DNA from 3 places in the Pseudomonas sp. GW821-FHT01E10 genome. Region 2 is predicted to be linked to each of the others. Evidence: predicted binding sites of a transcription regulator. Region 2 holds the regulator's gene; each other region holds the start of a gene.

What was found. Region 2 encodes sigma-54, which starts transcription at its own class of promoters, with help from an activator protein. Its sites were predicted from a motif close to ANTGGCATNNANNTTGCTNT; they were not measured.
Region 1: glnK (P-II family nitrogen regulator) is a predicted target of sigma-54. The motif match lies at 7,632-7,651, and genes of this name have one in related genera.
Region 3: AC07V0_RS10430 (CmpA/NrtA family ABC transporter substrate-binding protein) is a predicted target of sigma-54. The motif match lies at 8,614-8,633, and genes of this name have one in related genera.

Annotation. Positions count from the first base shown of each region.
Region 1 is NZ_JBWKWT010000005.1:6,359-16,591, reverse strand. It holds gene lptM (LPS translocon maturation chaperone LptM) at 1-133, shown strand, start outside; gene lysA (diaminopimelate decarboxylase) at 143-1,390, shown strand; gene dapF (diaminopimelate epimerase) at 1,395-2,225, shown strand; gene AC07V0_RS11395 (DUF484 family protein) at 2,239-2,964, shown strand; gene xerC (tyrosine recombinase XerC) at 2,967-3,866, shown strand; gene AC07V0_RS11385 (HAD family hydrolase) at 3,863-4,570, shown strand; gene sutA (dormancy-specific transcriptional regulator SutA) at 4,652-4,975, opposite strand; gene AC07V0_RS11375 (secondary thiamine-phosphate synthase enzyme YjbQ) at 5,078-5,503, opposite strand; gene AC07V0_RS11370 (ammonium transporter) at 5,716-7,053, opposite strand; gene glnK (P-II family nitrogen regulator) at 7,089-7,427, opposite strand; gene AC07V0_RS11360 (accessory factor UbiK family protein) at 7,844-8,110, shown strand; gene AC07V0_RS11355 (HigA family addiction module antitoxin) at 8,260-8,523, opposite strand; gene AC07V0_RS11350 (YifB family Mg chelatase-like AAA ATPase) at 8,979-10,233, shown strand, end outside.
Region 2 is NZ_JBWKWT010000003.1:20,098-30,330, reverse strand. It holds gene AC07V0_RS06615 (KpsF/GutQ family sugar-phosphate isomerase) at 1-272, shown strand, start outside; gene AC07V0_RS06610 (KdsC family phosphatase) at 272-796, shown strand; gene lptC (LPS export ABC transporter periplasmic protein LptC) at 804-1,376, shown strand; gene lptA (lipopolysaccharide transport periplasmic protein LptA) at 1,363-1,908, shown strand; gene lptB (LPS export ABC transporter ATP-binding protein) at 1,908-2,633, shown strand; gene AC07V0_RS06590 (RNA polymerase factor sigma-54) at 2,818-4,311, shown strand; gene hpf (ribosome hibernation-promoting factor, HPF/YfiA family) at 4,386-4,694, shown strand; gene ptsN (PTS IIA-like nitrogen regulatory protein PtsN) at 4,707-5,171, shown strand; gene rapZ (RNase adapter RapZ) at 5,174-6,031, shown strand; gene AC07V0_RS06570 (HPr family phosphocarrier protein) at 6,047-6,319, shown strand; gene pmbA (metalloprotease PmbA) at 6,449-7,795, opposite strand; gene yjgA (ribosome biogenesis factor YjgA) at 7,904-8,428, shown strand; gene tldD (metalloprotease TldD) at 8,489-9,931, opposite strand; gene AC07V0_RS06550 (carbon-nitrogen hydrolase family protein) at 9,944-10,233, opposite strand, start outside.
Region 3 is NZ_JBWKWT010000004.1:307,982-318,214, reverse strand. It holds gene AC07V0_RS10460 (nitrate reductase) at 1-289, opposite strand, end outside; gene nirD (nitrite reductase small subunit NirD) at 289-606, opposite strand; gene nirB (nitrite reductase large subunit NirB) at 603-3,056, opposite strand; gene AC07V0_RS10445 (bifunctional protein-serine/threonine kinase/phosphatase) at 3,442-5,112, opposite strand; gene AC07V0_RS10440 (nitrate/nitrite transporter) at 5,120-6,331, opposite strand; gene AC07V0_RS10435 (ANTAR domain-containing response regulator) at 6,694-7,269, opposite strand; gene AC07V0_RS10430 (CmpA/NrtA family ABC transporter substrate-binding protein) at 7,285-8,496, opposite strand; gene AC07V0_RS10425 (quinone-dependent dihydroorotate dehydrogenase) at 8,723-9,742, shown strand; gene rmf (ribosome modulation factor) at 10,055-10,233, opposite strand, start outside.

The sequences.
Region 1 (10,233 bases), on a different contig from region 2:
TGCCTGCCTGGTATCGGCCTGTGGTCAAAAAGGCCCGCTGTACCTGCCCGATGACAGCCAGGATCCTGCAGAGCAGGCCAAGTCGTCGCAACAGTCTCCGTCGAAAGCACACAAACACGACGTCTACCAATAAGGGAACGCCATGGACGCTTTTAACTACCGTGACGGTGAGCTGTTCGCGGAAGGTGTTGCCCTGTCCGCCATCGCCGAACGCTTTGGTACACCGACCTACGTCTACTCCCGTGCCCACATCGAAGCCCAGTACCTGGCTTACGCCGATGCGCTGGCCGGCACGTCTCACCTGGTCTGCTTTGCGGTCAAGGCCAACTCCAACCTGGGTGTACTGAATGTCCTGGCCCGTTTGGGCGCCGGTTTCGACATCGTTTCCCGTGGCGAGCTGGAGCGTGTACTGGCCGCTGGCGGCAGCCCCGAAAAGATCGTGTTCTCCGGTGTCGGCAAGACCCGTGACGACATGCGTCGCGCCCTGGAAGTCGGCGTGCACTGCTTCAACGTCGAATCCACCGACGAGCTCGAGCGTCTGCAAGTAGTCGCCGCCGAGCTGGGCGTTCGCGCGCCGATCTCGCTGCGCGTCAACCCGGACGTCGATGCCGGCACGCACCCGTACATTTCCACCGGTCTCAAAGAAAACAAGTTCGGCATCGCCATCGCCGACGCCGAAGACGTGTACGTCCGCGCCGCGCAACTGCCTAACCTGGAAGTGGTCGGCGTCGATTGCCACATCGGCTCGCAACTGACCACCCTGCCGCCCTTCATCGATGCCCTCGACCGCCTGCTGGGCCTGGTCGACCGCCTCGGCGATTGCGGCATCTACCTGCGCCACATCGATCTGGGTGGCGGTCTGGGCGTGCGTTATCGCGATGAAGAGCCGCCATTGGCCGCCGACTACATCAAGGCCGTGCGCGAACGTCTCGACGGTCGTGACCTGGCGCTGGTGTTCGAGCCAGGCCGCTTCATCGTTGCCAACGCCGGCGTGCTGCTGACCCAGGTCGAGTACCTCAAGCACACCGAACACAAAGACTTCGCCATCGTCGATGCGGCCATGAACGACCTGATCCGCCCGGCGCTGTACCAGGCCTGGATGGACGTTACCGCCGTGCGCCCTCGCGATACCGCCGCGCGTGCTTACGACATCGTCGGCCCGATCTGCGAAACCGGCGACTTCCTGGCCAAGGATCGTCAACTGGCGCTGGAAGAAGGCGACCTGCTGGCCGTGCATTCGGCCGGTGCCTACGGGTTTGTCATGAGTTCCAACTACAACACTCGCGGCCGCGCCGCTGAAGTGTTGGTGGACGGTGATCAGGCAATTGAAGTGCGTCGCCGCGAGACGGTAGCCGAGTTGTTTGCTGGCGAAAGCCTGCTGCCGGAGTAACCCCATGCTGCTGCGTTTTACCAAGATGCACGGCCTGGGCAATGACTTCATGGTTCTCGACCTGGTCAGCCAGCACGCGCACATTCTGCCCAAGCATGCCAAGCAATGGGGCGATCGGCACACCGGCATCGGGTTCGACCAGTTGCTGATCGTCGAGGCGCCCAGCAACCCGGACGTGGATTTCCGCTATCGGATCTTCAACGCCGACGGCTCCGAAGTGGAACAGTGCGGTAACGGCGCTCGATGCTTCGCCCGCTTCGTGCTCGACAAGCGCCTGACCGCCAAGCGGCAGATTCGCGTCGAGACCAAAAGCGGCATCATCGAACTGGACATCCGCAACGATGGCCAGATCAGCGTCAACATGGGCGCCCCGCGCCTGGTGCCGGCCGAGATTCCGTTCGAAGCCCCAAGCCAGGCCCTGAGCTATCAGGTCGACGTCGACGGCACCATGGTCGAACTGGCTGCGGTGTCCATGGGCAACCCCCATGCCGTGTTGCGGGTCAACGACATCAACAAAGCACCGGTGCATGAACTGGGGCCGAAAATCGAACATCACCCGCGCTTTCCGGCACGGGTCAATGTCGGTTTTCTCCAGGTCATCGACCGGAACCGCGCGCAGTTGCGCGTCTGGGAACGCGGGGCCGGGGAAACCCAGGCCTGCGGAACCGGCGCTTGTGCTGCCGCGGTGGCCGCGATCAGCCAGGGGTGGATGGATTCGCCGCTATTGATCGACCTGCCCGGCGGGCGCCTGTCCATTGAATGGGCAGGCCCTGGCCAACCGGTCATGATGACCGGCCCGGCAGTACGCGTATACGAAGGACAAGTGCGTCTTTGAGTGAGCGAAATCCATGACCGACAAGCCCCAGGTTCCCGCCCTACAGCCCGACGAATCCCCTTCCGAAAGCCTTGAGGCGGCGGCGATTGCCGCGTACCTGGAGGCTCATCCGGATTTCTTCATCGAGCATGAAGAACTGCTCCCGGCCCTGCGCATTCCGCACCAGCGCGGCGACACCATTTCGCTGGTCGAACGCCAGATGACAATTCTGCGCGATCGCAACATCGAGTTGCGTCATCGTCTCTCGCACTTGATGGACGTGGCCCGCGACAACGATCGCCTGTTCGACAAGACCCGCCGTCTGATTCTCACGTTGATGGACGCGACCAGCCTGGATGACGTGGTGATCGGCGTCGAAGACAGCCTGCGCCAGGACTTTCAGGTGCCCTTCGTCAGCCTGATCCTGCTGGGCGACAACCCGATGCCGGTAGGCCGCTGGGTCACCCACGCCGACGCACAAACGGCCATCGGCGGCCTGCTCTCGGAAGACAAGAGCGTCTGCGGCAGCCTGCGTGAGCATGAACTGGACTTCCTGTTCGGCGAAGAACAGCGCAAGCAGATCGGCTCCACCGCCGTCGTCGCCATCAGCCACCAGGGCATCCACGGTGTTCTGGCCATCGCCAGCCGCGATCCGCAGCACTACAAGAGTTCGGTGGGCACATTGTTCCTCAGCTACATCGCCGAAGTCATGGGTCGCGTACTGCCACGGGTCAACAACTCCCTGCGCTCGGTACGCTGATCGTGGAACGGCAACTGGACGCTTACTGCGAACACCTGCGCAGTGAGCGGCAAGTGTCGCCGCATACGCTGTACGCCTACCGCCGCGACCTCGACAAAGTGCTTGGCTGGTGCGTCAAACAGAACATCGGCAGCTGGGCCGCACTGGATATCCAGCGGCTGCGCAGCCTGATCGCCCGCTTGCATGCACAAGGCCAATCGTCCCGTAGCCTGGCACGGCTACTGTCGGCGGTGCGCGGGCTCTATCATTATCTGAACCGCGAAGGCCTATGCGACCACGATCCGGCCAACGGCCTGGCACCGCCCAAAGGCGAGCGTCGTCTGCCGAAAACCCTCGATACCGACCGTGCGCTGCAACTGCTGGAAGGCGCGGTGGAGGATGATTTTCTGGCCCGTCGGGATCAGGCGATTCTGGAGTTGTTCTATTCCTCCGGCTTGCGCCTTTCCGAGCTGACCGGGCTCAACCTCGATCAGCTGGACCTGGCTGACGGCATGGTCCAGGTCCTCGGTAAAGGCAGCAAGACCCGGCTGTTGCCAGTGGGCCAAAAGGCTCGTGAAGCACTGGAACTGTGGCTGCCGTTGCGGGCCATGACCAACCCGGCGGACGACGCAGTGTTTGTCAGCCAGCAAGGTCGGCGCCTCGGTCCTCGGGCGATTCAGGTGCGGGTCAAGGCCGCCGGCGAGCGCGAGCTGGGGCAGAACCTGCACCCGCACATGTTGCGACACTCTTTCGCCAGCCATTTGCTGGAGTCCTCTCAGGACTTGCGCGCCGTGCAAGAGCTACTCGGCCACTCAGACATCAAGACCACCCAAATCTACACCCATCTGGACTTCCAGCACCTGGCGACGGTCTACGACAGCGCCCATCCACGGGCCAAACGCATTAAAGGCGATGATTCATGACCATCCAACTGATCACCTTCGACCTCGACGACACCCTGTGGGACACCGCCCCGGTAATCGCCAGCGCCGAAGCCATATTGCGTGAATGGCTGACCGAGCATGCGCCGAACCTGGGCGCGGTGCCGGTGGAGCATTTGTGGTCGATTCGCGAGCGGGTGTTGAGCAACGAGCCGAACCTCAAGCACCGAATCAGTGCGCTGCGTCGGCGGGTACTTTTTCATGCTCTGGAAGAGGCTGGTTACGACCATGGTCAAGCCTCAGACCTGGCTGATCAAAGTTTTGAAGTGTTTCTGCATGCCCGGCATCAATTGGAAGTTTTCCCCGAAGTCGAGCCGACGCTGGAGACACTCGCCAAGCACTACGCCCTCGGTGTAGTGACCAACGGCAACGCCGATGTGCGCCGACTGGGCCTGGCGGATTACTTCAGGTTTGCCCTGTGCGCCGAAGACATCGGCATCGCCAAACCGGATGCGCGACTGTTTCATGAAGCGTTGCAACGGGGCGGCGCGACCGCCGAAACCGCGGTGCATATCGGCGATCATCCTGGCGATGACATTGCCGGAGCACAGCAGGCGGGGTTGCGAGCGATCTGGTTTAACCCGGCGGGCAAAGTGTGGGAAGCCGAGAAGGCGCCGGATGCCGAGATTCGCAGTTTGACCGAGTTGCCTGCACTGCTCGCCCGCTGGAACTCAGTCGATATTTGAGGTGCTGCGATCTTTTGATTTTCACCCATGAAAAAGCCCGCAGCGACGGCGGGCTTTTTTCAGCAAGCAGGAAGCAGGCGCTTAGATAGGCCGGCTGCCGTACTTGTTATCAGGCTTCTTGGGAGGATCGGCGACCACATTGGCCTCCACTTCCTGCACCTTGCCGCCCCGTGCCAGAAACTCTTCCATGGCCTTGGCCAGGGCATCGCGTTCCTTGTTCTTGGCTTCAACGCTCGGCAGCTCATCGACCGATACCGCTGCCTTGGCTTTGCCTTTGGCAGTCGGAACGGGCACATCACCGCCGTCGTCTTCAGCGACGTCTTCAGCCGCCGCTTCCAGGCCTTCTTCGGTTTCGTCGTCGTCGCCTACTTCGAGGTCGTCGTTTTCCAGATCATCGTCGCTCATGTTCTACCTCATGACTTGCGAAAAGCAGATTAGTTATAGCCCAGCTTTGCCTTCTGTCGAAGGCCGCCGGAAAAAATTCAACCACCGCTGGTGACCAGCGGTTTATTCCCCTTCACCGTGCACGGTGGCGAGGACTTTACGGGCACCGCCATGATCACGGTGCTCGCCCAGATAAACGCCTTGCCAGGTTCCCAACGCCAGTCGGCCTGCCGAGATCGGCAAACTGAGCTGACAGCCAAGTACGCTGGCCTTGAAGTGCGCCGGGAGGTCGTCCTGGCCTTCGTCGTTATGCTCATAGTCGTCCGTTCCTTGTGGGATCAGACGATTGAAAAATCGTTCGAAGTCGCGACGTACCGCCGGATCGGCGTTCTCGTTGATGGTCAACGACGCCGAGGTATGCTGTAGCCACAAATGCAACAGACCGACCCGACACGCCTTGAGTTCAGGCAAGCCGGCGAGTAACTCGTCCGTTACCAGATGAAAGCCCCGGGGCCGTGCCCGCAGGGTAATCAGAGTCTGTTGCCACATACAGTTCTCCGCACGTTCGGGGCGCATTCTAGCGCGCTCTGGGAAAAAACAAAGGCCCTAATATTCCTTCAATCGTGTAAGCCATTGGCCGCAGAAAAACACCCGTTGTAAACGCCCCTGAACGTGTATGAAAAAACCTTTCAGCCTTTCCTTCACTGACAAAATCAAGACAAAAAAATACCCGGCAAGCCGGGCATTTTTTATAGGCGTGCTTACAAGTTGTAGCCGCGTTCGTTGTGCAGCGCCAGATCGATGCCGACTGCTTCTTCTTCCTCGGTGATGCGCAGACCCATGACAGCGTCCAGCACCTTGAGGATGATGAAGGTGACGATCGCGGTGTAGATCACCGTGAAGCCCACGCCTTTGCACTGAATCCAGACTTGAGCCGCGATGTCGGTGACGGTGCCGAAACCACCCAGGGACGGTGCAGCGAACACACCCGTCAGGATCGCGCCGAGGATACCGCCGATACCGTGCACGCCAAAAGCGTCGAGGGAGTCGTCGTAACCCATTTTGCGTTTCAGAGTCGTGGCGCAGAAGAAGCACACCACGCCCGCTGCCAGACCGATGATCATCGAGCCCATCGGGCCAACGGTACCCGCCGCCGGAGTGATCGCAACCAGACCGGCCACCACGCCCGAAGCGATACCCAGTGCGCTCGGTTTACCGTGGGTCAGCCACTCGGCAAACATCCAGCCCAAGGCTGCGGCGGCGGTAGCGATCTGAGTCACCAGCATGGCCATACCGGCAGTGCCGTTGGCTGCGGCAGCGGAACCGGCGTTGAAACCGAACCAGCCAACCCAGAGCATCGCGGCACCCATCAGGGTATAGCCGAGGTTGTGCGGAGCCATCGGGGTGGTTGGGAAGCCTTTACGCTTGCCCAGTACCAGACAGGCGATCAGCCCGGCCACACCGGCGTTGATGTGCACCACGGTGCCGCCTGCGAAGTCGAGCACGCCCCAGTCGCCCAAAAGCGAACCCGGACCGCTCCAGACCATGTGCGCAATCGGCGCGTAAACCAGGGTGAACCAGATCCCCATGAACACCAGCATTGCGGAGAACTTCATCCGCTCGGCGAAAGCACCGACGATCAGCGCGGGGGTGATGATGGCGAAGGTCATCTGATAGGTGACAAACACCGCCTCGGGAAACAGCGCCGCGGGGCCGGTAATACTGGCAGGCGTGATGCCGGCGAGGAATGCCTTGGCGAAGCTGCCGACAAACGAATTGAGGTTGACGACGTTAGCTTCCATACCCGTTGTGTCAAACGCCATGCTGTAGCCGTAAAGGAACCACAGGATGGTGACCAGGCCGGTAATGGCGAAGCATTGCATCATCAACGAAAGAACGTTTTTGGAACGAACCATGCCGCCGTAGAACAGCGCGAGGCCGGGGATGGTCATGAACAGCACAAGGGCTGTCGAGGTCATCATCCAGGCGGTATCGCCGGAATTGAGGACTGGAGGCGCCACCGGATCTGCCGCCATGGCCAGGCCAGGCATTACGATGGACAACAGGGCTCCTAGCCCTGCGAATTTACGCAGAGTCATTTTGTTTTCTCCTGGGGCGTTGGGTTTGTGGCGGCTTAGATTGCGTCGGTATCGGTTTCGCCGGTACGGATGCGAATCGCCTGTTCCAGATTGACCACGAAGATCTTGCCGTCACCGATCTTGCCGGTGTTGGCGGCCTTGGTTATCGCCTCGATAACCCGGTCCAGATCCTTGTCGTCAATGGCGACATCGATCTTCACCTTAGGCAGAAAATCGACCACGTACTCCGCGCCGCGATACAGCTCGGTGTGACCCTTCTGCCGACCGAAGCCTTTGACCTCAGTAACGGTAATGCCCTGCACGCCGATCTCGGACAGCGACTCGCGCACGTCGTCCAGTTTGAACGGCTTGATGATGGCAGTGACTAGCTTCATGAAAACTCTCTCCCGAATTGGTGGACTTGCCCCAGGAAAACAAACCCGACTCAAGTCTAAGCGCAGTGCCTGGCTTTGTAACGCATCGTCGGCTTTACCTGCCCGTCCGACGCCAGCTAACCACTCCGCACGAAACTTCCCCCGTTCCGCTTGGCGCACTGCATTCGTCACAGCGACTGCATCAGTGCATGGGTCACCAGCGACTAAGCAGAAAGCTTGCCATCTATCCAAAAGCCATTGATTTCAAGCCCTTGGCCGCTAACGCAGGCCTCTCCAGCCGATTGACGCCACGGTTACGCACAACAACAGTGCGTGGCTCTCCACTCGCATGCGCGAAAAGCGTGCATCCCAGCCTTCGAGATTGACTATAGACACTGCGTGGTACACTGCCCGCCATTGTTGACAGGACATTTCCCATGCTCGCGCCCAAAGACTTCCTCGACGCCCTGAGCGGCACCGCCTCCCGCCTCTTCAGCGGCGACACCCCACTGCCGAAAAGCGAAATCGAAAGCCAGTTCAAGGCTTTGTTGCAGAGCGGCTTCAGCAAGCTGGACTTGGTGAGCCGTGAAGAATTCGACAGCCAGATGGTTGTGCTGGCGCGGACCCGCGCCCGGTTGGAGAGCTTGGAGGCGAAAGTGGCGGAGCTGGAAGCGAAGCTCAATCCACCTGCTGACGCCGAGTAACCTGATCGTTCCCGTGCTCTGCGTGGGAACGCCGCCAGGGACGCTCCAGATGTGACGCAGAGCGTCACGGGATGGTTCCCACGCAGAGCGTGGGAACCATCGTTCAAGCGTGCTTCGCGGACGCTGCAGTCTTTTTAAGTACCCGAAGCTCAACCACGCTCGATTTCGGCCCTGCGCTGATCGTAGGTCGATTGCAGTTTTAACCAGAATCCGGGCGTGGTTTTCAGGTAGCGCGATAGCTTCTTTGTGAGCTCAGGACTAATACCTCTCTCCTGCATGAAAAGGGCACTCACTTCATCCGTGCCTTCATTCAACACGCTAGCCAGACCAGTCGCCGTAATGCCCAGAGGCTCTAGAAACTCCTTTTCAAGGATTTCGCCAGGATGAATCGGCCGCATTCCAGAATTGCTCATCTCCCCTCCTTAGGGCTTGATCAGCTGTGATCATAAGCATCCCCCCCGATCCGACAAGAGCGTCCGAACTCTTTCACCGAAGTCCTTCATCTATCCAGGCCCGGTCCTACAAAGAAATCTAGCTCCTCGGTTGATTACGCCCAAATACCAGCCGCGACGTAACCTTTGTAGCAGCTGCCGAAGGCTGCGTTCGACTGCGCAGCAGTCGTAAATCCAAGTTGTACGGTCTGCCTGATCCACCGCGTGATCTGATTTTACGACTGCTGCGCAGCCGTGCGCCGGCTCCGCCAGCTGCTACGGATCGTGTTATGGCTTAACTGGCTGGAATCAACTCACCGGCCCCAGCAACATCCTGCGAAAGTTTGGCGGCTCTTCTGCCACGTTAAAGCGCCCCTCTCCTACTACGCTTTAAAAAACCCGCAGGAAGCGGTTCCCCGTCAGCTCAAGGAACGACCATGTCCCTATCCATCGTCCACAGCCGCGCCCAAGTCGGCGTGGATGCGCCCGCCGTCACCGTCGAAGTGCATCTGGCTAACGGCTTGCCGTCGCTGACCATGGTCGGGCTGCCCGAGGCGGCGGTGAAGGAAAGCAAGGATCGGGTGCGTAGCGCGATCATCAATTCGGGGCTGCAATTTCCAGCGCGGCGCATCACCTTGAATCTCGCTCCCGCCGATTTGCCGAAGGATGGCGGGCGTTTCGATCTGGCGATTGCCTTGGGGATTCTGTCGGCCAGTGTGCAAGTGCCGACGTTGACGCTGGATGACGTGGAGTGCCTGGGAGAGCTGGCGCTGTCGGGCGCGGTGCGTGCGGTTCGCGGGGTGTTGCCGGCGGCGCTGGCGGCGCGCAAGGCCGGGCGCACGCTGGTAGTCCCGCGAGCGAACGCTGAAGAAGCCTGCCTGGCGTCGGGGTTGAAGGTGATTGCGGTGGATCATCTGCTTCAAGCGGTCGCGCATTTCAATGGTCACACGCCCATCGAACCCTACGCTTCCAACGGTTTGCTCTACGCCAGCAAACCCTATCCCGACTTGAATGAAGTTCAGGGACAACTTGCGGCCAAGCGAGCCTTGCTGATTGCAGCGGCGGGGGCTCATAACCTGCTGTTCAGCGGTCCGCCGGGGACGGGGAAAACGTTGTTGGCGAGTCGTCTGCCGGGGTTGTTACCGCCATTGGCCGAGAGCGAAGCACTGGAAGTCGCGGCGATTCAATCGGTCGCCAGTTGTGTGCCGTTGAGTCATTGGCCACAGCGTCCCTTCCGACAGCCACACCACTCCGCCTCAGGCCCGGCACTGGTGGGTGGCGGCTCGAAACCGCAACCCGGCGAAATCACCCTCGCCCACCATGGCGTGTTGTTCCTCGATGAGCTTCCAGAGTTTGATCGCAAGGTATTGGAGGTGTTGAGAGAGCCATTGGAATCCGGCCACATCGTGATTTCCCGCGCCAAGGACCGCGTTCGCTTTCCGGCGCGCTTTCAATTGGTGGCTGCGATGAATCCCTGCCCCTGTGGATATCTTGGCGAGCCAAGTGGTCGTTGTTCCTGCACGCCGGACATGGTGCAGCGCTATCGCAACAAACTGTCGGGGCCGCTGCTGGACCGCATCGATCTGCACCTGACGGTTGCTCGTGAGGCCACGGCGTTGAATCCTGCGTTGAATCCCGGCGACGATACAGCCACCGCCGCCGAGTTGGTTGCTGATGCAAGAGAGCGGCAAC
Region 2 (10,233 bases):
CCGTGATTCTGGAAGCCAACGGTAAACTTGCCGGGATCTTCACCGACGGCGATCTGCGTCGCACCCTGGACCGCAGCATCGACATCCACAGCGCCACCATCGAGCAGGTGATGACCGCCCACGGCAAGACCGCACGTGCCGAGATGCTGGCTGCCGAGGCGTTGAAAATCATGGAAGACCACAAGATCAATGCACTGGTCGTTGTCGACAGCGAAGACCGCCCGGTCGGCGCCCTGAACATGCACGATTTGCTGCGCGCTGGAGTAATGTAATGAGCACGGACCTGCTGCAACGCGGCAAACAGATCAAACTGGCGGTATTCGACGTCGACGGAGTGCTGACCGACGGGCGCCTGTACTTCCTCGAAGACGGCAGCGAATTCAAGACTTTCAACACCCTCGACGGCCAAGGCATCAAGATGTTGATGGCAGCCGGCGTGCAGACCGCTATCATCAGCGGACGCAAGACCCCGGTGGTCGAACGACGAGCCAGGAACCTCGGCATTCCACACCTGTACCAGGGTCGCGAAGACAAACTGGTGGTGCTCGACGAGCTCCTTGCCCAACTCAACCTGAACTATGAACAAGTGGCCTACCTCGGCGACGACCTGCCGGACCTGCCGGTGATTCGCCGCGTCGGTCTGGGCATGGCCGTGGCCAACGCCGCCAGCTTCGTGCGCGAACACGCCCACGGCATCACCCAGGCCCGTGGCGGCGAGGGTGCCGCGCGCGAATTCTGCGAATTGATCCTGCGCGCCCAGGGCCGCCTCGATGCGGCCAACGCCGCGTACCTGTGAGCCCATCATGCTGAGCAAAAAGATTCGCAACATCCTGATATTCGGTTGCATCGCGGCGCTATTCGCTGCGGTCGGCTATTGGAACATCAGCCCGGAACGCTTCCTCGACAAGCCAGTGGCGCATGTCGATGAAGCCATGATCGACTATTACGCAACCAACGCCCACAGCGTGCAGTACCTGCCGGACGGCAAACTGCAGTATGAAATGACGTCCGACAAGGTCGAACACCTGAAGGCGACGGAAGTGACGTTGCTGTCCAACCCTGACCTGAACATGTTTCGTGGCACCGAATTCCCTTGGCACGTCCAGAGCGAACGCGGCGAAGTCAACCCGGACGGCACCCAGGTCGAGCTGATCGACTCGGTACGTATCACGCGTTTCGACGAAAAAAACCGTAAAACCCTGATTACCACCACCCGTATGACAGTGTTCCCGCAGCAGCAATATGCGCAGACCGATCAACCCGTTAGAATCGATGGCGCCGGCGGTGTATCGACAGGCAACGGAATGAAAGCGTACTTGAAAGAAAGCAGGATACACCTGCTATCGAACGTAAGAGGACAGTATGAGGCTCGTTAAAACCCTCCCTATTTTGCTCAGTCTGAGCGCAGCACTGGGAAGCGTGAGCGCCTGGGCTCTGCCGACCGATCAAGCGCAGCCTATCCGCATCCAGGCCGACGACGCCCAACTGGACGACAAGAACGGTGTTGCCACCTATAAAGGTGATGTGATCATCACTCAGGGCTCGATGATCGTTAAGGGCAACACCGTGACCATCACCCGCACGCCAACAGGCGAGATCGATGTGGTGACCTCGGTGGGCAACCTCGCCTACTTCGAGCAACTGCAGACCGCTGGCGACACCAAGCCTGTTCAGGGCTGGGGCGTAACCATCCAGTACCACGCAGCGCAAAACCGCGTCGTACTGATCGACAAGGCCAAAGTTGTCGACAAGGACAACAACGTCACCCAGGGCGAAAAAATCGTCTATGACACGATCAAGAAACTCGCCAGCGCCGGTCGCGCCACGGGCAGCAAGGTCACCGAGACACGTCCGCGTATCGACATGGTGATCCAGCCGAAGAAGAAAACCGACGAGAAAACCCAGTAATGGCAACTCTGAAAGCTCAGCATCTGGCCAAGAGCTACAAGAGCCGCCAGGTCGTGCGTGACGTCAGCCTGTCCATCGACAGCGGCCAGATCGTCGGCCTGCTTGGCCCCAACGGCGCCGGCAAAACCACCTGTTTTTACATGATCGTGGGTCTGGTACAGGCCGATCAGGGTCGCGTACTGATCGATGACCTGGACGTCAGCCACCAGCCGATGCACGGTCGCGCGAAGGCCGGTATCGGCTATCTTCCGCAAGAAGCGTCGATCTTCCGCAAGCTGTCGGTGACCGACAATATCATGGCCATCCTCGAGACCCGCAAGGAGCTCGACAAGGCCGGTCGCCGCAAAGAGCTGGAAAGCCTGCTGCAGGAATTTCACATCCACCACATTCGTGACAGCCTTGGCATGAGCCTGTCCGGTGGTGAACGCCGTCGGGTGGAAATCGCCCGGGCACTGGCCACCAACCCGAAATTCATCCTCCTCGACGAACCCTTCGCCGGCGTGGACCCGATCTCGGTGGGCGACATCAAGCAGATCATCCACCACCTCAAGGCCAAAGGCATTGGCGTGCTGATCACTGACCACAACGTCCGTGAAACCCTGGACATCTGCGAAACCGCCTACATCGTCAACGATGGCCAGCTGATCGCTGAAGGCGACTCCGCCACCATCCTGGCCAACGAACTGGTCAAGGAAGTGTATCTGGGCCATGAGTTCCGCCTGTAAGCGCTGAGGTGCCTGGCCAGTCGCCTTGGTGCTCATATCAATAAAAAATCAATAGTTTTTTATTGTTACAGCGCTCTAGGCAAACACTTCAGTTTCAGGCATATAATTTGCTTATGTTTGGCGCTTCGGCGCCCTGTAGTGGATGGCGCATGTGCGCCGGCGAATAAGGTGTTAAGCCCCTGCCATGAAACCATCGCTAGTCTTGAGAATGGGCCAGCAGCTGACGATGACACCGCAGCTGCAACAGGCCATCCGCCTGCTCCAATTGTCGACCCTGGACCTGCAACAGGAAATCCAGGAGGCCCTGGAGTCCAATCCGATGCTCGAACGCCAGGAAGAAGGCGACGACTTCGATAACGCAGACCCCTTGGCCGACAAAGCCGAACAGCAACCCAACACCGACATTCAGGAACCCTCCTACCAGGAAACCGCCCCGACGGTGGATAACCTTGAGGAAGGCGACTGGAACGAGCGCATTCCCAACGAATTGCCTGTCGATACCGCCTGGGAAGACGTCTACCAGACCAGCGCCAGCAGCCTGCCGAGCAACGATGACGACGAGTGGGATTTCACCACCCGTACTTCGGCCGGTGAAAGCCTGCAAAGCCATTTGCTCTGGCAACTGAACCTGGCACCGATGTCCGACACCGATCGCCTGATCGCCGTGACCCTGATCGACTGCATCAACAATCAGGGCTATCTGGACGAAACCCTCGAGGAAATCCTCGAGGCCTTCGATCCGGAACTGGACATCGAACTGGACGAAATCGAAGCCGTCCTGCACCGCATCCAGCAATTCGAGCCCGCCGGTATCGGCGCCCGCAACCTCGGTGAATGCCTGCTGCTGCAACTGCGCCAACTGCCCGCCAAGACCCCTTGGCTGACCGAGGCCAAGCGCCTGGTCACCGATTACATCGACCTGCTCGGCAGCCGCGACTACAGCCAGCTGATGCGCCGTATGAAGCTCAAGGAAGATGAACTGCGCCAGGTGATCGAACTGGTCCAGAGCCTCAACCCGCGCCCGGGGTCGCAAATCGAGTCCACCGAAGCCGAATACGTCGTTCCCGACGTGATCGTGCGCAAGGACAACGAGCGCTGGCTGGTGGAACTGAACCAGGAGTCGGTGCCGCGCCTGCGGGTCAACGCCCAATACGCCGGCTTCGTACGCCGCGCCGATACCAGCGCTGACAACACCTTCATGCGTAATCAGTTGCAGGAGGCTCGCTGGTTCATCAAGAGCCTGCAAAGCCGCAACGAAACCCTGATGAAAGTGGCCACCCAGATCGTCGAGCATCAACGCGGCTTCCTGGAGTACGGCGACGAGGCCATGAAACCGCTGGTGCTGCATGACATCGCCGAAGCGGTGGGCATGCACGAATCGACGATTTCACGGGTGACCACGCAAAAATTCATGCATACCCCACGGGGCATCTATGAACTGAAATACTTTTTTTCCAGCCACGTCAGTACCTCCGAAGGCGGTGAATGCTCGTCTACGGCGATCCGCGCGATCATCAAAAAACTGGTTGCCGCGGAAAATCAGAAAAAGCCGTTGAGTGACAGCAAGATCGCTGGTTTACTGGAGGCACAAGGCATTCAGGTGGCTCGCCGCACCGTCGCCAAGTACCGCGAATCCCTAGGAATCGCGCCTTCGAGCGAACGCAAGCGGTTGATGTAGAGCCACGCCACAGCGTTCCAGTGGTAGATCATCGGATCTACCGCTTTATGCACTGGCAACGAAGGAGAAGCTGTATGCAAGTCAACATCAGTGGACACCAACTGGAAGTGACCGAACCTCTTCGCACCTACATCGGCGAAAAACTCGAACGATTAGAGAGGCATTTCGACAAGATCACCAACGTGCAGGTCACGATGACGGTCGAGAAGCTCAAGCAGAAAATCGAAGCCACGCTGCATATTCCCGGCAATGAGGTGGTCGCTAACGCGGAACATACCGATATGTACGCAGCGATCGACGCACTGACCGACAAGCTGGATAAACAACTCAAAAAGCATAAGGAAAAGACCCAGAGCCTCCTCCAGGGCGCGACCGGTCGTTAACACTCCCAACCCATGATCCGACTTGAAAGCATCCTGACCCCCGGCCGTTCCCTGGTGAACGTGCCGGGCGGCAGTAAAAAGAAAGCCCTCGAGCAAATTGCCAACCTCATCCATCGCGAAGTGCCGGATCTGGCCATGCAGGATGTCTTCGAGAGTCTGGTCGCCCGTGAAAAACTCGGTTCCACCGGCTTTGGCAACGGTATCGCCATCCCCCACTGCCGTCTCAAGGGCTGCGGATCGCCCATCAGTGCCTTGATGCACCTGGATGCACCCATCGATTTCGACGCCATCGACGGCGCTCCGGTTGACCTGCTGTTTGTACTGCTGGTCCCCGAAGCCGCCACCGATGCGCACCTGGAGTTGCTGCGCCAGATCGCCAGCATGCTTGATCGCAAGGAAGTGCGTGAAAAACTGCGCAGCGCCCCGAGCAACGAAGCCTTGTATCAGGTTGTCCTGGACGAGCAAAACGGTCACTAATCATGCGCCTGATCATCGTCAGCGGCCGCTCCGGCTCAGGTAAAAGCACTGCCCTCGATGTTCTCGAGGACAACGGCTACTACTGCATCGACAACCTGCCGGCCGGTCTGTTGCCGGAACTGGCCGAACGCGCACTGATTCACACCGAACTGGCACAACCTCTGGTGGCCGTGTCCATCGATGCACGCAACTTGCCGAGCCACCTGTCACGGTTTCCCGAATTGCTGGAAGAAGTCCGCAGCCGGCATATCCAGTGCGATGTGCTGTATCTGGACGCCGATGAAGAGACCCTGCTCAAACGATTTTCGGAAACCCGCCGCCGTCACCCGCTGAGCAGTGCCAATCGCTCGCTGGCGGAGGCGATAGAGGACGAAACCAATCTGCTGGGGCCGATCGCCGACCTGGCCGACCTCAAGGTCAACACCACCAATCTGAACCTGTATCAGCTGCGCGATACCATCAAGCTGCGCCTGCTGAATCAGCCGGAGCCCGGTACTGCGTTTCTGGTGGAGTCTTTCGGGTTCAAGCGTGGCATGCCGGTGGACGCCGATCTGGTGTTCGACGTGCGCTGCCTGCCTAACCCTTACTGGAAACCGGAGCTGCGGGCACAGTCCGGGCTCGATCAACCGGTGGCCGACTACCTGGCGGCGCAGCCGGATGTCGAGGAAATGTTCCAGGACATTTCCTCCTACCTGCTCAAGTGGCTGCCCCGCTTTGCCGCCAGCAACCGCGCCTATGTCACCATTGCCATTGGCTGCACCGGCGGGCATCACCGCTCTGTCTACCTGACCGAACGTCTGGGCCAGGTCCTGCAACAATCCCTGAAGAACGTCCAGGTTCGCCACCGCGACCTCAGCTAAAGGATTCACATCGCGATGCCTGCTCTGGAAATCGAAATCATCAACAAGCTGGGCCTGCATGCCCGCGCGTCTGCAAAATTCGTTGGCGTCGCCGGGCAGTTCCCTTGCCAGATCAGAGCTGGCCGTACACCGGAAACGATGGTCGATGGCAAAAGCATCATGGCCATGATGATGCTCGCGGCCGGCAAGGGCACCAAAATCCACCTGAAAACCGAAGGTGAACAAGAGCAGGAAGCTATGGATGCACTGGTGGCGCTGATCAACAACTTCTTCGACGAAGGCGAATAAAGATCAATGGATTTCGGCTTTCGGTTGCGCCCACAGATGCGTAGGCGCTGACGAAGCTGCGATATTTTGATCCAAAAAAAAAGCGCCACCCAATCGGGTGGCGCATTTTTTTTGTGCAGCAACCGCAGCTTAACTACCTGCCACCGTCATCCGCTCGATCAACACCGAACCTGTGCGAATGTTGCTGCGCAATTCCAGGTCATTACCGACCGCAATGATCTGCTTGAACATGTCGCGCATGTTGCCGGCAATAGTCACTTCCTGGACCGCGAACTGGATTTCGCCGTTCTCGACCCAGAAACCCGCTGCGCCACGGGAGTAATCGCCAGTGACCATGTTCAGGCCCTGCCCCATCAATTCAGTGACCAGCAGGCCACGACCCATGCGGCGCAACAGGGCCGCCTGATCTTCATCGCCATGGGTGACGAACAGGTTGTGCACGCCGCCGGCATTCGCGGTGCTCGGCATGCCCAGCTTACGGCCGGAATAGGTGCCAAGCACGTAGGACACCAGCTCGCCGTTTTCCACGAACGGCTTGGCGTAGGTCGCCAGGCCATCGCCGTCGAAGGCAGAGCTGCCCAAAGCGCGCATCAAGTGCGGACGTTCATCGATGGTCAGCCATTGCGGGAACAGTTTCTGCCCCAGCGTGCCTTCGAGGAACGAAGACTTGCGATACAGACTGCCGCCGGAAATCGCCGAGAGGAAACTGCCGAACAAACCGCCGGCCAGTTCCGCAGAAAACAGCACCGGCACTTCGCAGGTCGGTACCGGGCGTGCGCCCAAGCGGCTCGCCGCCCGTTGCGCGGCACGCTGGCCGATGCTCTCCGGGCTGGTCAACAAATTGCCCTGCCGGTTCACGTCGTACCAGTAATCACGCTGCATCTGGCCATCGGCTTCGGCGATCATCACGCAGCTGAGGCTGTGACGGGTCGAGGCGTAACCGCCGATAAAACCGTGGCTGTTGCCGTACACACGGCAACCCTGATGAGTGCTGAGGGTGGTGCCGTCGGCGTTCTTGATCCGACTGTCGGCGGCAAACGCCGCCGCTTCACAGGCCAGGGCCTGCTCGATGGCTCGCTCCGGTGTGATACTCCATTGGTGGAACAGGTCGAAATCCTGCAGCTCCTTGGCCATCAGCGCGGCATCCGCCAAGCCTGCGGCTTCGTCTTCGGACGTGTGCTTGGCAATCGCCAGCGCAGCAGCGACGGTTTCGCGAATCGCTTCCGAACCGCTGGCCGAGGTGCTGGCCGAGCCTTTGCGCTGCCCTACATACAAGGTGATGCCAAAGCCCTGGTCGCGGTTGAACTCAACGGTTTCGACTTCCCGCTGACGCACCGTGGTCGACAGGCCCTGCTCCAGCGACACCGCCACTTCACAGGCACTGGCGCCTTGGCGCTTGGCTTCAGCAATGATCTGCTCAACTTGCTCTTGCAGTGCCGGCAACGCTTGTGGGCCGACGCTTTCAACTGCACTCATGCTGTTCTCCACTCAAATTCTGCTTTCGGTAACGGTCATCGAGCGACCGGGCCGGACAAGCGGCCCCCGACTGGTTATCATGGCGGCGTTTCTTTGCGGACGGCCACCATGGTTGATTCTTACGACGACTCCCTCGATACGGGAGAAAAAAGCAAATCCCAGGTCAAACGCGAGCTGCATGCTCTGGTTGACCTCGGCGAGCGCCTTACAACACTCAAGCCTGACCTGCTGGCAAAACTGCCGTTGACCGACGCTTTGCGCCGGGCTCTGGCCGATGCGCCCAAGCACACCGCGAACATCGCGCGTAAACGGCACCTTCAGTTTATCGGCAAGCTTATGCGCGATCAGGACACTGGCGCCATTCTCACCCTGCTCGATCAACTCGATGCCTCCACCCGGCAGTACAACGAACGTTTCCACGGCCTGGAACGCTGGCGCGATCGCTTGATCGCAGGCGACGACGCCGTCCTGGAGAAGTTCGTCGTCGATTACCCGGAGGCCGATCGTCAACAATTGCGCTCCCTGATCCGTCAGGCCCAGCACGAACTGGCGACCAACAAGCCACCGGCTTCGAGCCGTAAAATCTTCAAGTACATCCGTGAGCTGGACGAGACTCAACGCGGTTTGCGTTAAGTCCCGAATCGGGTGAGTTGCCTCGCAACTCACCCGAAGCTTCACGCTTTCAAGAGCCCCTTACGATCCTGTGCCACCCACGGTGATCGCATCGATTTTCAGCGTTGGCTGGCCGACACCCACCGGCACCGACTGCCCATCCTTGCCACACGTTCCCACACCGCTGTCCAGCGCCAGATCATTACCAACCATCGACACCCGGCTCATGGCTTCCGGCCCGTTGCCGATCAACGTCGCGCCTTTGACCGGGGCGGTAATCTTGCCGTCTTCGATCAGGTACGCCTCGCTGGTGGAGAACACAAACTTGCCACTGGTGATGTCCACCTGACCGCCGCCGAGATTGGCGCAGTAGATGCCTTTTTTCACCGAGGCGATGATTTCCGCCGGGTCGCTTTCGCCACCGAGCATGTAAGTGTTGGTCATGCGCGGCATCGGCAGGTGCGCGTAGGATTCGCGACGACCGTTGCCGGTGCGGGCCACGCCCATCAGGCGCGCGTTGAGCTTGTCCTGCATATAACCCTTGAGCACGCCGTTTTCGATCAGCGTGGTGCACTCGGTCGGCGTGCCTTCGTCGTCGACGCTCAGCGAACCTCGGCGGCCGGCGAGGGTGCCGTCATCGACGATGGTACAAAGCTTCGATGCAACCATCTCGCCCATGCGCCCGCTGTAGGCCGAACTGCCCTTGCGGTTGAAATCGCCTTCCAGACCGTGACCGACGGCTTCGTGCAGCAACACGCCGGACCAACCCGAACCCAACACCACCGGCAACGTACCGGCCGGCGCCGGGATGGCTTCCAGATTCACCAGTGCCTGACGCAACGCTTCACGGGCATAACCCATGGCGCGGTCTTCGCTGAGGAAATAGCGGTAGTCGGTACGACCGCCACCGCCATGGCCGCCGCGCTCACGACGACCGTTCTGCTCAACGATCACGCTGACGTTGAAACGCACCAGCGGCCGCACATCCGCCGCCAGGCCACCATCGGTGGAGGCGATCAGAATCCGCTCCCAGACCCCGGCCATGCTCACGGTGACTTGCTGAATACGCGGGTCGAGGGCGCGGGTCGCCACGTCGATGCGCTTGAGCAGCTCGACTTTCTCGGCGCGGGTCATTACTTCCAGCGGGTTGTCCGGCCCGTACAACTGAGCGACATCCTGGGTAGTGAACGCCTGCACGGTGCCATTCTGCCCGGCCCGGGAGATCGAACGGGCCGCACGGGCCGCCGCGCCCAGCGCTTCGAGGGTGATCGCATTGCTGTAGGCGAAACCGGTTTTTTCACCCGATTGCGCACGCACGCCGACACCCTGGTCGAGGTTGAAGCTGCCTTCCTTGACGATCCCGTCTTCCAGCGCCCAGGACTCGGAAATCTGCCCCTGGAAATACAGGTCGGCGGCATCGATCCCCGGGCCGGCCAGATCGCCGAGCACACCTTGCAGGCTCTCGATCGTTACGCCGCCGGGCGCCAGGAGGTGTTCACTGACAGAGGACAACAACTCGCTCATATGCTTTACGCCTTAAATTCGTCGTTCTGATGCAGGTCGCTGAGCGCCCTGCGAGAAAAAGCGCCGGTGAGTGGACACCGGCATCCGCGCCCTGATGGCCGCCTGTTCGCTGCTGTCGCGTTCGGCCAGCAGCACGGCCTCGCCCTGATCCTGTTGTGCCAGCACGCGCCCCCATGGATCGATTATCGCGGCATGACCAAAGGTTTCTCGCGGTCCCGGATGAGTGCCACCCTGGGCGGCCGCGAGCACGTAACATTGAGTCTCGATGGCCCGCGCGCGAATCAGCACGTCCCAATGGGCCG
Region 3 (10,233 bases), on a different contig from region 2:
GTTCGGCGATGGTCTTGGCGAAGACACTGGCGGCGTGATCGAGTGCGCTGTCCCAATCTGTGCGGCTGCGAGCCAGTCCTTTGCCCAGGCGCAGTTGCGGGTACAAGGCCCGCGCCGTCAGGTCGCCGGTCAGATGCAAGGTCGAACCTTTACTGCACAATTTGCCGAAGTTGGCCGGGTGCGCCGGATCGCCGCTGACGCCGAGAATGCGCTCGCCGTCGTGCTCGATCAGCACGCCGCAGCCGACCCCGCAGTAGCAGCAGGTGGAGGCGGTGATTTGGCGGTCCATCAGCTTGCTTCCCGCAGAGCCAGCAGCACCCGGCCATTTTCGACCCGTGCCGAATGATGGTGGGCACAGCCGATATCGGGAGCCTGGGCCTCGCCGGTTTCCAGGTCGATCTGCCAGTTGTGCAGCGGGCAGGCGACCCGTTTGCCGTAGATCAACCCCTGGGACAGCGGCCCGCCCTTGTGCGGGCAGCGGTCGTCGAGGGCGAAAACCTCATCGTCGCTCGTACGAAAAATCGCAATGTCGCCTTTCGGGCCGGCGACGATCCGCGAGCCAAGGGTGTTGATCTCTTCCAGTGCGCAGATATCCAGCCAGTTCATACCGACACCTCCAGGTTCTTCACGGGAATGACTTCGAATTCTTTTTTCAGCAGTGGTTGCTCGAGGCGTTCTTTCCACGGGTCCTGTTCGAACGACAGGGAGAATTGCAGGCGTTCGTTGAGTGCCTTGCGCCGTACCGGGTCTTCCAGCACGGCTTTCTTGATGTGTTCCATGCCGACCCGTTGCAGGTAATGCACGGTGCGCTCGAGGTAGAAGGCTTCTTCACGGTACAGCTGCAGGAAAGCGCCGTTGTATTCGCGCACCTCTTCAGCGGTTTTCAACTTGACGAAGAATTCAGCGACTTCGGTCTTGATCCCGCCGTTGCCACCGATGTACATCTCCCAGCCGGAATCCACGCCGATAATTCCGACGTCCTTGATCCCCGCTTCCGAGCAGTTGCGTGGGCAACCGGAGACAGCCAGTTTTACTTTGTGTGGTGACCACATGTTGAACAGGTCATGTTCGAGCTCGATGCCCAGTTGCGTGGAATTCTGGGTGCCGAAGCGGCAGAACTCACTGCCGACACAGGTTTTCACGGTGCGGATGGATTTGCCATAGGCGTGGCCGGACGGCATGTCCAGGTCTTTCCAGACGCCCGGCAAGTCTTGCTTTTTGATCCCCAGCAAGTCGATGCGTTGGCCGCCGGTGACCTTGACCATCGGCACGTTGTACTTGTCGGCCACGTCGGCGATGCGCCGCAGTTCTGAAGGATTGGTCACACCGCCCCACATCCGCGGGACGACAGAGTAAGTGCCGTCTTTCTGAATGTTGGCGTGGGCGCGTTCGTTGATCAGGCGCGATTGCGGATCGTCCTTGGCTTCGCCGGGCCAGGTGGAAATCAGGTAGTAGTTGAGCGCCGGGCGGCAGGTGGCGCAGCCGTTCGGCGTGCGCCAGTTCAGGTAGCTCATGGTGCCGGCGATGGTCAGCAGATGCTGGTCGCGGATGGCCTGGCGGATTTGCCCGTGGTTGAGGTCGCTGCACCCGCAGATGGCTTTTTCGCTTTTCGGTTTGACGTCTGCCGCACCGCCCACGGTGTTGATCAGGATCTGTTCGACGAGGCCGGCACAAGAGCCGCAGGAGCTGGCGGCCTTGGTGTGTTTCTTCACGTCGTCGACGCTGAACAGCCCGTGTTCCTGAATGGCTTTGACGATGGTGCCTTTGCACACGCCGTTACAGCCGCAGACTTCGGCAGTGTCGGCCATGCTCATGGCTTTGTCCTGGCCTTGGTGTCCTACGTCGCCCAAGGCGTTTTCGCCGAACATCAAATGATCGCGGATCTCGCCGATGGCATGGTTCTCACGGATCTGCCGGAAATACCAGCCGCCGTCTGCCGTATCGCCGTACAGACAGGCGCCGACCAGCACGTCATCCTTGATCACCAGTTTTTTGTACACCCCGCCAATCGGGTCGGAGAGGGTGATGGTCTCGGTGCCTTCGCCGCCCATGAAGTCGCCGGCGGAGAACAGGTCGATGCCGGTGACTTTCAATTTGGTCGACGTCACCGAGCCCTTGTAAGTGGCGAAGCCCAGTTGGGCGAGGTGGTTGGCGCACACCTTGGCTTGTTCGAACAGCGGTGCGACCAGGCCGTAGGCGGTGCCGCGGTGGCTGGCGCATTCACCGATGGCGTACACCCGAGGGTCGTAGGTTTGCATTGTGTCGTTGACCAGAATCCCGCGGCTGCAAGGGATGCCGGCTTTTTCCGCCAGTTTGGTGTTGGGGCGAATGCCGGCGGCCATCACCACCAGATCGGCGGGGATGATGTCGCCGTTCTTGAACTGCACTGAGCCGACCCGGCCATTGCCGGCGTCGTGCAGGGCCTGGGTCTGTTCGCACAGGCGGAAATGCAGGCCACGGGCTTCCAGGGCGGTTTGCAGGAGTTGGCCGCTGGTTTTGTCCAGTTGGCGCTCCAGCAGCCATTCGCCGATGTGCACCACGGTGACGTGCATGCCCCGCAGCATCAGGCCGTTGGCGGCTTCAAGGCCCAGCAGGCCGCCACCGATGACCACGGCGTGCTTGTGGGTCTTGGCGGTGTCGATCATCACTTGGGTGTCGGCAATGTCGCGGTAGCCGATCACGCCCTGCAAGGTATTGCCGGGGATTGGCAGGATGAACGGGGTCGAGCCGGTGGCAATCAGCAGGCGGTCGTATTCAGCCTCAGTGCCGTCTTCGGCGATGACCCGGCGTTTGACCCGGTCGATCTCCACCACTTTGCGGTTGAGCAGCAGCTTGATGTTGTTTTCCAGGTACCAGTCCAGATCGTTGAGCACGATCTCTTCGAACGTCTGTTCGCCAGCCAGTACGGGGGACAGCAGGATGCGGTTGTAGTTGGTATGCGGTTCGGCGCCGAAGACCGTGATGTCGTACAGCTCATTACTCAGCTTGAGCAGTTCTTCCAGGGTACGAACCCCGGCCATGCCGTTGCCGATCATCACCAGTTTTAGTTTTTTCATCAGGTTCTCCGGGGAGCTCGGGCCTGCCTCATCAGGGCATTCAGACCTTGCTCGACAAAATTTTGCGCAAACAAAAAAAGGCGTCCCGCTAGCTAACTAGCGAGGACGCCTTTGTCCTTGTCCCGTTCTCTCGGGCAGCGCAGCCTTCTACGTTGAAGGCCGGGCTTTATGTCTGTTGGGAAAGGTAATGCAGTGGTTGTGCCAAGTCTCGCAAGGGCCGGATTTATGGGCTCTGGTCATGGGAGGAGGGTGTTTGCGTGCACCGGTTCAAGGCGCGATGCCCGGTTTTGAAGCAGAAAAATCAAAAGATCGCAGCCTACGGCAGCTCCCGCAGGAGATCGTGGGCTCCCGAAGGAGCTGCCGCAGGCTGCGATCTTTTGATCTTTTAACCGTGAAACAACAAAAACAGCAGCACCAGATTCACCAGCAACGACACCAGTGCCAACGTCCGCCAAACCTTCAACGGCTCGCGCTCCAGCAACGGTCTGGGTCGCACGCTCAAACTGCGTCGTTCTCCCTGTTCCAGCAGCAACAACCATTCTTCGGCCGTTTCAAAGCGCTGATCCGGGGCTACCGCCACCGCGCGCTCCAGACTTTGCGCGATCCATTCCGGCAGGTCGGGCCGGTAGCGACTGGCGCTGACAGGCACGCCAAACCGTGGGCGCTGGAACGCTTCGATTTCGCCGTAGGGATAATGCCCGGTGAGCAGGTAGTACAAGGTCACGCCGACGGCATACAGATCCTGTTGTGGTGTCGGCAGGTCGCCGCGGAACGCTTCTGGCGCGATATAGCTGGGCGTTCCAGGCAGGGCGAAGGCTTGATCTTCGGACAGCCCCGGACAGTAGGCGAGGCCGAAATCCAGCAGGCGCAACTCGCCGTCGTCCCCCAGCAGCAGATTCTCCGGTTTGATATCGCGATGCAGAATCTGCCGTCGATGCAGGATGCCGACAGCCCGCAGCAAGCGTTCGGCCAAGTCCTGCCATTGCGCCAGTGGCAGCGTTGTGACGCGCTCATGCAACTCAGCCAGGGTCGATCCGGAATACTCACGCATCACGTAATACAAATGCTGACGCTGACTGGCGGCATGGACTTCAGGGAAATGCCGACCGGCTACACGCTTGAGAAACCATTCCTCCGACAACAATGCCTGCCCGGCCTGGTGATCGTCACGCAGAGCGCCGGGCAAGGTTTTCAGTAGCCAGCGCTGTTGTTGTGCATCGCGCACCCGGTAGAGCAGCGATTGCTGGCTCTGGCCGAGGATCCCTTCGACCTGCCAGCCTTCGAAGGTCTGGCCCGGTTTCAGTGCAGGCGGCAGAGGCCATTGCTGCAGGTGAATCAGTGCATCGCCAATGCTGGTTTCGCCAAGGGCATCGACCCGCACCAGCAGGGCGCTGGCATTGTCCTGGCTGCCCGCCAGGTGCGCGGCGCTGACCAGGGTCTGCGCGGCACTGTTGAGGTCAGGTTGATCGCGCAGAATCGCCGCGATGGCGGTATCGCCCAGCACGGCCCAGATGCCGTCGCTGAGCAGCACGAAACTCTCGTTCAGGCGCAGTTCGCCATCCAGAAAGTCCAGCACCAGATGTTGATCCAGCCCCAGGGCCCGCTTGAGCACATGCTGCATGCCCGGCTGGTCCCAGACGTGATCCTCGCTCACCCGTTGCAAGGTGTCGGCGTGCCAGCGGTAAACCCGGCAATCGCCGACATGCGCCAGGGTGAAACGCCTGCCGCGCATCACCAGGGCACTGACCGTGGTCAGCAGCGGTTGCCCGCCGCCGTTGGCCTGCAGCCAGCGGTTTTGCGCCAGCAGCAGGCGATCGAGTGCCTGGGCGACACCCCAGGTTTCCGGTGTGGCGTAATAATCCAGCGCCAACGCCTGCAAGGTCGAACGGGCCGCGAGACCGCCATCGGCGCATTGGCTGACGCCGTCGGCGATGGCGAACAGGTAGCCCTTGCTCGCCGCCAGTGCCGGAGCCGGAGTGACCAGGCGCAGAGCGTCCTGGTTCTCTTCGCGAGGGCCGATGGCGCTGGCTTCGGCAAAACTCAGTTGCAGGCTCATTCAATCCTCACACGCGAGCCGCGGTGACGGCTGCCGAACCCCAAGTGGTTCTCCAGCGACGTTTCACCCCGTGCAGACCGAACCAGGCGAGTACGCCGAGGCTGGCGAACAACCACAAGGCCATTTGATAGCTGCCGGTACTTTGCTTGATCGCGCCCATGCCGGCCGCCAGTGCGAAGCCACCGATGCCACCGGCCATGCCGATCAAACCGGTCATCACACCGATCTCCCGACGAAAACGCTGTGGGACCAACTGGAATACGGCACCGTTACCTGCACCTAAACCGAGCATAGTGCAGACGAAAAGCGCCAATGCTGCGTAGGAACTCGGCAGATTGAAACCCACGGTCGCAATGCAGATCGCTGCCACGGTGTACATCGCCAACAGGGTGCGAATCCCGCCGAAGCGATCCGCCAGCGCGCCACCCAACGGACGCATCAGGCTGCCACCGAATACACACGCCGCGGTGTAGTAGCCGGCGGTCACCGGGCTCAAGCCGTACTGGTCGTTGAAGTAGCCGGGCAGGGCGCTGGCCAGACCGATGAAGCCGCCGAAGGTCACGCTGTAGAAAAACATGAACCACCAGCTGTCGCGGTCACCCAGGGCCTTGAGGTAGTCGGCCATGGACTTGGCTTTCGGCCGCTCAGGGGCGTTCTTGGCCAGCCAGGCGAAGACGATCAGGGTCAGGATCAACGGGATCAGGGCGAAGCCGAACACGTTGCTCCAGCCATACGCGGCGGCCAGCACCGGAGCGATCAGGGCGGCCAGCACGGTGCCCGAGTTACCGGCACCGGCGATGCCCATGGCTTTGCCTTGGTGCTGCGGCGGATACCATTGCGAGGCCAGCGGCAGGGCGACGGCGAAGGACGCACCGGCCATGCCGAGGAACAGGCCCAGCAACAGCGCCTGCTCGTAACTGTGGATGCCGACTTTCCAGGCAACGAGCAGGGCGCTGATGACGATTATCTGGCCGATGATCCCGGCGGTTTTTGGCGACAGGCGATCAGCCAGCAGGCCCATCGCAAAGCGCAATACGGCACCGGCCAGAATCGGCGTGGCCACCACCAGCCCGCGCTGTTGGGTGGTCAGGTGCAGGTCAGCGGCGATCTGCACCGCCAGGGGGCCGAGCAGGTACCAGACCATGAAGCTCAGATCGAAATAGAGGAAGGCTGCGAACAGTGTCGGGGTATGGCCGGATTTCCAGAAGCTTGAATTCATCGCGCACCTCAGCTGTCAGGCGTATCAAGAAGGAGTCATGAGCTTGCAGGTGGGGCGCCGCAACGGCCGCACCACCAGCCCCGGTCTCTGGGGCCAAAACGGAAAAACGCCGCTACCTGATTCGCAAAAGGGGGCGAATGAGGTGAGCGACGTCTTTGTCGTAGGTGGGGCAACCGCCGTTGGTTACCTTGCAGGGATTACTTAGCGAGATCTGTGCCAACAATCTGCTTTTTGTGGCGAGGGGGCTTGCCCCCGTTCGGCGGCGAAGCCGTCGCAAGGCCTGTGTGCGAGGACTTCTGAAGGAATGCAAGGGGCCGCTTCGCAGCCCAACGGGGGCGAGCCCCCTCGCCACAATGATCGGATCAACCGAGCAGTTCACTCATGGCAATGATCTGTTCCGCCACCTGTATCAGCTTCTGCTGGCGGCTCATGGCCTGGCGGCGCATCAGGGTGTAGGCCTCTTCTTCGTTGCAGTCCTTCATCTTCATCAGCAGCCCCTTGGCCAGCTCAATGCGCTTGCGCTCGGCCAGTTGCTGGTCGCGGGCGTGCAGTTGCGCGCGCAGGGCCTGATCGCTTTCAAAGCGAGCCATGGCCACGTCGAGAATCGGCTGCAAGCGTTGTGCGTGAATGCCTTCGACGATGTAGGCACTGACGCCGGACTTGATCGCCTGGCGCATCACGCCGGGATCGTGCTCGTCGGTGAACATCACGATTGGCCGTGGTTGGTCGCGAGTAACCAGCACCACTTGTTCCATCACATCGCGGCTCGGTGACTCGGTATCGATCAGGATCACGTCCGGACGCACCGTTTCGACGCGCGCGGGCAGGTCAATGGTCAGGCCGGATTCGTCGATGACTTCGAACCCGGCTTCGATCAGGGCCGCTTTCAGACGCCCGACTTTTTTCGCGGTGTCATTGATCAGCAGGATACGCAACATATTCGCAGGCTCCTGTCAGCGGCTGGCGAGAAGGGGGGCGCTGTCGCTCATGGCGTGCAGCGTGAAGCTGCGGGCATAGCCGGCCGGGTCCGAACCGTCCCAGACTTTGCCGTCGATCAGTTGACTGCTGCGCATTTCCTGAACCTGGGCGGGCACGCCGACAGCGGTGGCGGCCTCTCGGTATAAGTCTAGTTGCTGGACCTGACGGGCCACGCCGAGGTAATCCGGGTCGTCACGCAATAAGCCCCAGCGACGGAACTGGGTCATGAACCACATGCCGTCGGACAAATACGGCAGATTGACCTCTCCGCCACTGTGGAAACGCATCGCATGCGGGTCTTGCCAGTGATTGCCCAGGCCGTCGGTATAGTCGCCGAGCAAACGCGGTTCGATGCAATCGAGCGGGGCATCCAGGTATTCGGGGGCGCTCAACAGTTGCGCGGTGCTGCGGCGATTTTCGCGGCTGGCTTCAATGAAGCGGCTGGCCTCGAGGATCGCCATCACCAGGGCCCGGGCGGTATTGGGGTATTGCTCGACGAAGGCGCGGGTGCAGCCGAGGACTTTTTCCGGGTGGTCGGGCCAGATGGTCTGGGTGGTGGCCATGGTGAAACCGAGATTCTGTTGCACCGCACTGGCAGCCCACGGTTCGCCGACGCAGAACCCGTCGATGCGCCCGGCTTGCAGGTGCGCGACCATTTGTGGCGGCGGCACCACCACGCTGTCGACATCCTGCAACGGATGAATGCCCTGGCTCGCCAGCCAGTAATACAGCCACATGGCGTGGGTGCCTGTGGGAAATGTCTGGGCGAAGGTCAGTTTTGGGCGACTTTGGTGCACGTGATGGTCCAGTGCTTCAGGACTGGTCACGCCCAAGGCCTGCAAGCCGTGGGAGAGGTTGATGCTCTGGCCGTTCTGGTTCAGGCCCATGAGCACGGCCATGTCGGTGGAGGCTACGCCGCCGATGCCCAGGTGCACGGCGTAAATCAGGCCGTACAGGCTGTGGGCGGCGTCGAGTTCGCCGCTGACCAGTTTGTCCCGCAGGTTGGCCCAGGACGACTGGCGCTTGAGGTTCAGGGTCAGACCGTAAGGCTGGGCGAAGCCCTGGGTGGCGGCGACCACCACTGAGGCGCAGTCGCTCAGAGCCATGAAGCCAAGGTTTATTTCGGTTTTTTCCGGGGCATCGCTGCCGTTGACCCAGGCCAGTGGGCCGGCTGATGGTTCATTCATCGATTTGCACCTTCCAAAAAAAACGTCGTCCCATGGCCTCTGCGCGAGCAGAGCCGGTGACGACGCCATTGTCCTTCCACTCATTCCGTCGTTGGCATGAGTGCTGATGATCATGTTGGTGCAAGGCATATGCCATCGCTGGCTGATTTTGTCGTGCGCCTCGCCTGTGGACTCGATGCGCGGCTATAATCGCCGCCTCTCATCGCCACCCGAGTCAAGCCTGCCCATGTACACCCTGGCCCGTCAGCTGCTGTTCAAACTTTCCCCGGAAACCTCCCACGATCTGTCCCTGGACCTGATCGGCGCGGGCGGGCGTTTGGGCCTCAACGGCTTACTGTGCAAGGCACCGGCGAAAATGCCGGTGACGGTCATGGGCCTGGAATTCCCGAACCCGGTGGGTCTGGCGGCCGGTCTGGACAAGAACGGCGCGGCGATCGACGGATTTGCCCAACTGGGTTTCGGTTTCGTCGAAATCGGTACCATTACCCCGCGTCCGCAACCGGGTAATCCGAAACCGCGGATTTTCCGCTTGCCCCAAGCCGAGGCGATCATCAACCGCATGGGTTTCAACAACCTCGGCGTCGATCACTTGCTCGCTCGCGTGGCGGCAGCCAAGTACAAGGGCGTGCTGGGTATCAATATCGGCAAGAACTTTGATACGCCGGTTGAACGTGCGGTTGACGACTACCTGATCTGCCTGGACAAGGTCTACGCACACGCCAGCTACGTGACGGTCAATGTCAGCTCGCCGAACACACCGGGCCTGCGCAGCCTGCAATTCGGCGATTCGCTCAAGCAATTGCTCGCCGACCTGGCCACGCGCCGGGCGGAATTGGCCCTGCGCCACGGCAAACATGTGCCTTTGGCGATCAAGATCGCACCGGACATGAGCGATGAAGAAACCGCTCAAGTCGCCCAGGCGTTGATCGAAACCGGGATGGATGCGGTGATCGCCACCAACACCACCCTGAGCCGCGTCGGCGTCGAAGGCCTGGAGCACGGTGACGAGGCGGGCGGGTTGTCCGGCGCACCGGTTCGCGACAAGAGCACCCACACCGTGAAGGTGCTGGCGGCGGAACTGGCCGGTCGCTTGCCGATCATCGCCGTGGGCGGTATCACTGAAGGCAAGCACGCGGCTGAGAAAATCACTGCGGGTGCGAGCCTGGTGCAGATCTATTCGGGCTTTATCTATAAAGGCCCGGCACTGATTCGTGAATCGGTAGATGCCATCGCCGCGTTGCGCTGAAGCCTGATTTGGGCCCTGATGGTGGGGGCTTTTGTGGCGAGGGAGCTTGCTCCCGCTCGGCTGCGAAGCAGTCGTAAATCCTGCAACCGCGTTTTACCTGACACTCCGGGTTGATTGGTTTTGGGGCCGCATCGCAGCCCAGCGGGAGCAAGCTCCCTCGCCACAGAAACGACCTCACCACCGTAGTTTCTTTGCAGGCATAAAAAAGGGCTCCCCGAAGGAGCCCCTGGGCCGAAGCCCGCCGTCCGGATAGGACGTGCGTGGTTAAGTCGTAGCGTAATCAGATTGTCGTGTCGGAGTGTGTGCCCTGTATTAGCCGACGGCGTGAAGTTCGTTGAGTCTGTGGATTCCCGCAGTGCCGGTCATACCGTCCCAATTGTCGCCGCGTCCTTCTCGCCAGCCATTGATCCAGGCTTGGCGTACCGACGGTAGAGTAAAAGGGCAAAGCTCACGGGATTTACCACCAACGCCATATTGATATCCGCGCAAAA